2 regions of the Chromobacterium sp. ATCC 53434 genome follow, and region 2 is predicted to be linked to the other one. Evidence: riboswitches for the same ligand, from Rfam matches in the RefSeq annotation. Region 2 holds a riboswitch; the other holds the start of a gene.
The links. Region 2 has a riboswitch for glycine ahead of CXB49_RS08600 (trimeric intracellular cation channel family protein). Riboswitches for the same ligand answer to the same signal wherever they lie in the genome.
Positions count from the first base shown of each region.

Region 1: another riboswitch for glycine. It lies ahead of gcvT (glycine cleavage system aminomethyltransferase GcvT); the one in region 2 lies ahead of CXB49_RS08600 (trimeric intracellular cation channel family protein).

Region 1 covers NZ_CP025429.1:940,089-943,491, reverse strand. The annotation lists gene gcvP (aminomethyl-transferring glycine dehydrogenase) at 1-185, opposite strand, end outside; gene gcvH (glycine cleavage system protein GcvH) at 278-664, opposite strand; gene gcvT (glycine cleavage system aminomethyltransferase GcvT) at 723-1,811, opposite strand; glycine riboswitch at 1,852-1,950, opposite strand; glycine riboswitch at 1,965-2,055, opposite strand; gene CXB49_RS04410 (amino acid permease) at 2,227-3,403, opposite strand, start outside.
Region 2 covers NZ_CP025429.1:1,911,773-1,915,175, reverse strand. The annotation lists gene CXB49_RS08605 (DUF3141 domain-containing protein) at 1-1,405, shown strand, start outside; glycine riboswitch at 1,479-1,565, shown strand; glycine riboswitch at 1,570-1,667, shown strand; gene CXB49_RS08600 (trimeric intracellular cation channel family protein) at 1,822-2,436, shown strand; gene CXB49_RS08595 (TIGR02117 family protein) at 2,480-3,154, shown strand; gene CXB49_RS08590 (MFS transporter) at 3,276-3,403, shown strand, end outside.

The DNA of each region.
Region 1 (3,403 bases), 970 kb from region 2:
TCCGGCTGCGGCGCCGGCAGGTCCAGCCGGCGGTTCAGGCGGATGTCGGCCGGCAGCGTCTGGTCGACCAGCGCGTCTATCGACGGCACGCCGACGGCGGCCAGCATCTCGGCGCGCTCGGCGTCTGACGGCCCGATGTGGCGGGCGATGAATTCGTGGCGATTGAAGAGTTCGGAGAGCGACATGCTTGGGACTTTCTTCGTTGCGGCGGCCTAGACGAGGCCGCGCCGGAAAAAACAACGCCCCGGCGTCTTGCGACGGCGGGGCGGTCAGGCTATCAGGCGCCGATTTCCTTGGCGTAGGCGGCGGCGTCCATCAGGCCGTCGAGATCCGCGGCCTTGGCCGGCTTGATCCTGAAGAACCAGCCGTCGCCGTACGGGTCGGTGTTGGCCAGTTCCGGCTCGCCTTCCAGCTCCTCGTTGACGGCCAGCACTTCGCCTGCGATCGGACAGTAGACGTCGGAAGCGGCCTTCACCGACTCCACCACGCCGGCCTGCTCATCGCGGGCCAGCACGGCGCCGACCTTGGGCAGCTCGACGAAGACGATGTCGCCCAGCAGCTGCTGCGCGTGCTCGGTGATGCCGACGGTGACGGAGCCGTCGGCTTCCAGGCGCAGCCATTCGTGGCTGTCGACGTATTTCAGTTCGGCGGGGATATTGCTCATCTCGGTTTTCTCCAGTCCTAGCTATGATCGGGATGGCGGCGCCTCGGCGCCGGCCGGTTTATTCGAATACTTTCTTGCCGTTGCGCACGAAAGGCATCTTGACCACGCGGACATCGGTCAGCGCGCCGCGCAGGTCCACCTGGGCGGTGGCGCCGGTGGCGGCCGGCACGCGGGCGATGGCGATCGAGTGTTTCAGCGTCGGCGAGAAGGTGCCGCTGGTGATCACGCCTTCGCCCACGCCATCCACCACCACCTTCAGGCCCTCGCGCAGCACGCCGCGGCCTTCCAGCACCAGGCCCACCTGCTTCATCTTCACGCCGGCGGCCTTCTGAGCTTCCAGCGCCTCTCGGCCGTTGAACTTGCGCTCGGCCGGCTCCCAGGCGATGGTCCAGCCCATGCCGGCTTCCAGCGGCGACACGGTCTCGTCCATGTCGTGGCCGTACAGATTCATGCCGGCCTCCAGGCGCAGCGTGTCGCGCGCGCCCAGGCCGATGGGCGCGACGCCGGCGGCTTGCAATTGATTGAAGAAGGAAATGGCCTGATCGGCCGGCACCATGATTTCCAGGCCGTCCTCGCCGGTGTAGCCGGTGCGGGCATAGAACCATTCGCCCTGCGGCAGGCCCTGGAACACTTTCAGCGCGCCGATGGCGTCGGCCAGTTCCGGTTTGACGGCACAGACTTTTTCAATGGCCCGGGGACCCTGCACCGCCAGCATCGCCAGATCGCGGCGCACTTTCAGCGCCACGTCGAGGCCGGCCTTCTGGCCCTCCATCCAGGCCAGGTCCTTGTCGGTGGTGCCGGCGTTGACCACCATGCGGTAGCCATAGGACGTCAGATAAACGATCAGGTCGTCGACGACGGTACCTTCCGGGGTCAGCATGCCGGAATACAGCGCCTTGCCCTCGAAGCCGAGCTTGGCCACGTCGTTGGAGATCAGTTTTTGCAGCCAGGATTTGGCGTCGGAGCCGGTGATGTCGACCACCGTCATATGGGAAACGTCGAACATGCCGGCGTCGCTGCGGACGATTTCGTGTTCTTTCAGCTGGGAACCGTAGTGGATGGGCATTTCCCAACCGGCGAAATCAACCATCTTGGCGCCGGCGGCGAGGTGGGCTTCAAACAGCGGAGTACGTTTCGGAGCCGTCATGGCGCGCGTCCTTCGAGAAAAGTGTGGATAGCCTCATCAACCACACCCCTCTGTCCCGGCACCTGAGATTTTCCGGCCGTATAAGCCGTTAGCCCCTTCGGTGGGCGCCGTGGCGGCGCCGCTCTCCAGATTGCGCGAACCGGCTGCCGCCGGCCCGATGATACAGTCCTTTTGCCTGAGCGATTGCGGGTGCGCTTGCGCCTTCGGCGGCGGCCAGCAAGCCGCTCTCTCCTGTATGATTCGGCGATTATGGTGGCAGTCGCGCAGGCTTGGCAAGCCGTTATTATTTCTACTTAAAACGATATGAGAAAATGTTTTTCAAGGAAAAAATACGCTCAAAATTTACATTCGAAATCATTCGAAAACGAAAAAAGCACAGCATAAAAGCTGTGCTTTTTTTGGCTCGCTACCACGGCTAGCCCGCCGCGTGCCGCTCCTTCAACTGCCAGACATAGATAGGCAGGCCCAGCAGCAAGAGCAGCATGCCCCACATCACGATGTCGGCGCCGGAGCCGTACAGCGCCCACAGCGAGTAGACGAAGCCGATGCCGGCGAAGAAACCGGGCGCCACGAAATCGCGCGCGGAGAACTCCTTGCCGCGCATCAGCATGATGGCGATCAGCGCCATCGAGCAGAAGGCGTACGGCAGCAGCGTGGTGGCGGTGGCCAACAGGATGATGAATTCGAAGATCTTGACGCCGCTGTCGCCGCCGGCGTACTTCATCGCCATCAGCACGGTGACCAGGCCGCTGGACAGCAAGAGGCCGAAGATGGGCACGCCGGCCGCGTTGCGCTGGCCGAAACGGCTGGGGAACAGGCCGTCCTTGGCCGCCGCCGCCGGCACATGCGCCTGCATCAGGCTCCAGCCGTTCAGCGCGCCGAAGCAGGACACCACCGCGCCGAAGCCGACCGCCCAATAGCCCCAGTCGCCCCACATCAGCCGCGCGGCGTCGGCGAACGGTGCCTGGGAGGCCGCCAGCACGTCGGCCGGCATCAAGCCCATCAACGATACCGTGGACAGGATGTAGAGCACGGTGGCCAGCAGCGTGCCGATCACGGTGGCGCGCGGGATGGTCTTCTCCGGTTCCACCACGTCGCCGGCCGGCACCGAGGCCGACTCCAGTCCCAGGAAGGCCCACAGCGTCAGCGCCATCGTCGCCGACAGCGAGGACAGCAGCGGCTTGTGGTGCGGATTGAACGCCAGATTGTCCGGCTGGAAATGGAAGAAGCCGATAAAGGTGACCGCCGCCAGCGGCAGCAATTTCAGCAATGTGGTCACCACCGCGACCATGCCGGAGCTGCGCGCGCCGCGGCTGTTGATCCAGGTGACGATCCAGATCAGGCCGATGGCGACGGCGCCGGCCAGCGGCTCGTCATGGCCCAGCGCCGGAAAGAAGACCTGCATATAACTGGTGGCGGCCACGGCCAGCGCGGCATTGCCGGCCCACAGCGCGATCCAGTAGCCCCAGGCTATCCAGAAACCGGCGAAATCGCCGAAGCCGGCGTGAATGTAGGCGTACGGACCGCCTTCGCGCGGCAGGATGGCCGACAGGCGGGCAAACACCAGCGCCAGGCAGATGGCGCCGCCGGAG
Region 2 (3,403 bases):
CGTGCTGGCGCCGGGGCTGTACGAGGCCGTCATCGATGACATCGCCCCGGACGCGCCGGGCCTGGAATACATCGAGGGGCGCTACATCATCCGCTTCGAGGCGCGCGACGTGCCGGATATCCTGGCGCTGGACGACGGCCGCGACGACGAGCGCGCCTTCGAGGTCGTCAAGCGGGTGTCCGAGATCAACCAGGGCGTATACGACCGCTACCTGTCTCCGGCGGTGCGCGCGCTCAGCAACGAGACCAGCGCCCGCCTGCTGCGCGAATGGCATCCGGCCCGGCTGGAGCGGACGCTGATCTCGCCGAAAAACCCGTGGCTGTGGTGGCTGCCGGATCTGGCCGCCAAGGTGCGCGAGCAACGCCGGCCGATAACCGAAGACAATCCGCTGTGGCGCTGGCAGCAGCAGCTGTCCGACTTCGTCGTTCAATCGCTGGACCACTACCGCGATCTGCGCGACGCCGCCCAGGAACAGCTGTTCCACGCCATCTACGAATCGCCTCAACTGGCGACCCTGGTCGGCGTCACGCCCGCCAGCGAACCGCGCAGCCGGGCCCTGGCCTGGGAAAGCCGCGAACTGGCGCGGCTGAAGCGCGAGGCGCTGGATCCGGGCTTTGAACAAGGCACGCTGGCCGACGGCTTCGTGCGGCTGCTGCTCTATGTCAGCAACGGCGGCGGCGTCGTAGACGAGCGGCCGTTCAACGCGATCCGCCGCGTGATGCGCGACGTGCGACACGAGTATCCGCTGACGCTGATGCAGCTGAAGGACATCGTGCGGCGCCAGGTGGCGCTGGTGCGGCTGGACGCGCCGCGCGCGCTGCGCGGCCTCGCCCTGCTGCTGCCCGATCCGCGCCGCCGCCATCAGGCCTGGCTGCTGGCCCGCGACTTGCTGGCGCTGCGCGGCGCCATCGCGCCCATCCACCAGGCGCGGCTGGACGAAGTCGCCTCGGCGCTGGCGCTGCAGACGCCGGCAGCCGCGCCGCCGACAAGCCAGGAGACGGCACCTCCGACGGCCTCCCCGGGCAAGGCGCCGGCCAAGACCGTCAAGCCGGCGAGCCGGCGCAAGGCCGCGGCCAAACCCGCCAAAGCGCAAGCGACATCGGGCGGAAGCGCGGCCAAGGCCGTCAAACCGGCGAGTTCGGCCAAGACGACAGCTGCCAAGCCCGCCGTCTCCGGCAAGGCGCCGGCGGCATCCGACGGCGCCGCGGTCAAGGCGGCCAAACCGGCGACTGGAGCCGTCAAGCCTACGGTCGGGCGCAAGAGCGCCGCCAAGACCGCCGGCGACGCCCAGCCCAAAGCGGCGGCGGCCAAGCCGGCGGCGCCCCGCAAGGGGCCGGCCAAGGTCAATGGCCGCACGCCCGACGGCGCGGCCCAGTCCGTCGCCGGCGAGCCGGACAAGCACTGAAGCCGCTGGGCCGGGGCGACCCGGCCCAGCCCTGCCCGGCATTGACGACTTAAATAGCAAAAGCTAATATGGCCGGCTAACTGCGGGAGAGAGGGGCGCAGCCCCCGCCGAAGACGCAAGCTCCCATAATCGCTCAGGCAAGCCGTACCGCAGTGTTTCATTGAATCAAGCCGATTGGAGAGAGGCTGCCCCGAGCAGCCCACCGAAGGGGCAAGTGGCCGCCGGCCATGCAACTCTCAGGTAAAAGGACAAGGGGAGAGGCTGTTCCGTAGCCCGGAATCCACCCAGGAGTCTGCCTTGTCCCGCGCACCCGCCCCGCGGCGCGCCGGGCTTTTGCCCGCGCCCGGCCCGCAGCCGATTTTCCGCCCCGCCAAGCCGGCGGCGCCCGCAACCGCCATCCGCAAGGACGCCCCGTCATGCTGACCCTGATCTACCTGATCGCCATCACCGCGGAAGCGATGACCGGCGCGCTGGCGGCCGGCCGCCGCCACATGGACATCTTCGGCGTCACCGTCATCGCCTTCCTGACCGCGCTGGGCGGCGGCACCGTGCGCGACATCGTGCTGGGCCGCTACCCGATAGGCTGGACCCAGCACCCGGAATACGTGCTGTTGGTGGTGGCCAGCGGCATCGCCGCCGTGCTGATCTCGCGCTATATGCGCCACCTGAACCGGTTGTTCCTGATCCTGGACGCGTTCGGCCTGGTGGCGTTCACCATCATAGGCTGCGACGTCGCCCTCGGCATGCATTACCACCCGGTCATCGTGGTGATGGCCGGCATGATCACCGGCATCGCCGGCGGCATTCTGCGCGACGTGCTGTGCAACCGCGTCCCCATCGTGTTCCGGCGCGAACTGTACGCCAGCGTGTCGCTGCTGGTGGCCGGGCTGTATCTCGGTCTGAACTGGCTGGGCGCGCAGCACGAATGGAACGTCGTCGCCAGCTTCGCCTTCGGCCTGGCGCTGCGAATGACCGCGCTGTGGCGCGAATGGCGGCTGCCGGTGTTCGCCTACCGCCACGACAACCACTGAACCGGTCTTGCCGCCGGTCCGGCGCCGATGCCATGATGGCCGGATGACGCCCTTTCTTCGCGCACTGGGGCGCGGCGCGGCCATCGCCGCCGCCCTGCCCGCCTGCTATCTGCTGGCCGCCCTGATCCTGGGCCTGCTGCCGGCCAACCGCGACGCGCGCCCCGCCGCCGCCGGCGTGCCGGTGTATCTGGACAGCAACGGCGTGCACACCAGCCTGGTCCTGCCGGCGCAAACCGCCGCCGCCGACTGGAAAGCGCAGTTCCCGCCCGAGCGGCTCCGGCGGTCCGACCGCTTCGGCGGCGCGCCCTATGTCGCCATAGGCTGGGGCAGCCGCGCCTTCTACCTGGAAACGCGGAACTGGTCCGACCTGACCCCGGGCAAGACGCTCGCCGCGCTGGCCTATGATCGTTCCGTGCTGCACGTGGAATACCTGTGGCAAGCACCGGCAAACGCCGGCCTGCTGCTGCTGGCGCCGGACCAATACGCGCGCCTCGCCGATTTCGTCCGCCGCAGCGCGGCGACCGATGCCGCCGGCCTCCCCCGCTGGCTGCCCGGCCGCCATTACGACGACAACGACGCCTTCTACCAGGCCATGGGCCGCTACACGCCTATCCAAACCTGCAACCAGTGGGTCCGCGACGCGCTGGACGCGGCCGGCGCGCGCACGGCGCTGTGGGCGCCGTTCAGCCAGCCGCTGTTCTGGCATATCGGCCACTGAGCCCCATCGCTCTCGATTTGCCCCGCATGCCGGGCAACACATAAACCAATAATGCTATTATCATATAAAATAGTGAAGTAAAAATCCGCCCGATGGCGGCCAACCCAGAACAGGAGCCGCCATGAGCAAGCCGCTGGCTGTCGCCGCCCCCTCTCCCCTCATCCGCCCCGCGTCCCCGCGCCGCACCTTGATTGCCGTCGCGCTGGGCAACTGGCTGGAACTGTACGACTTCACTGTGTTCAGCTTCTT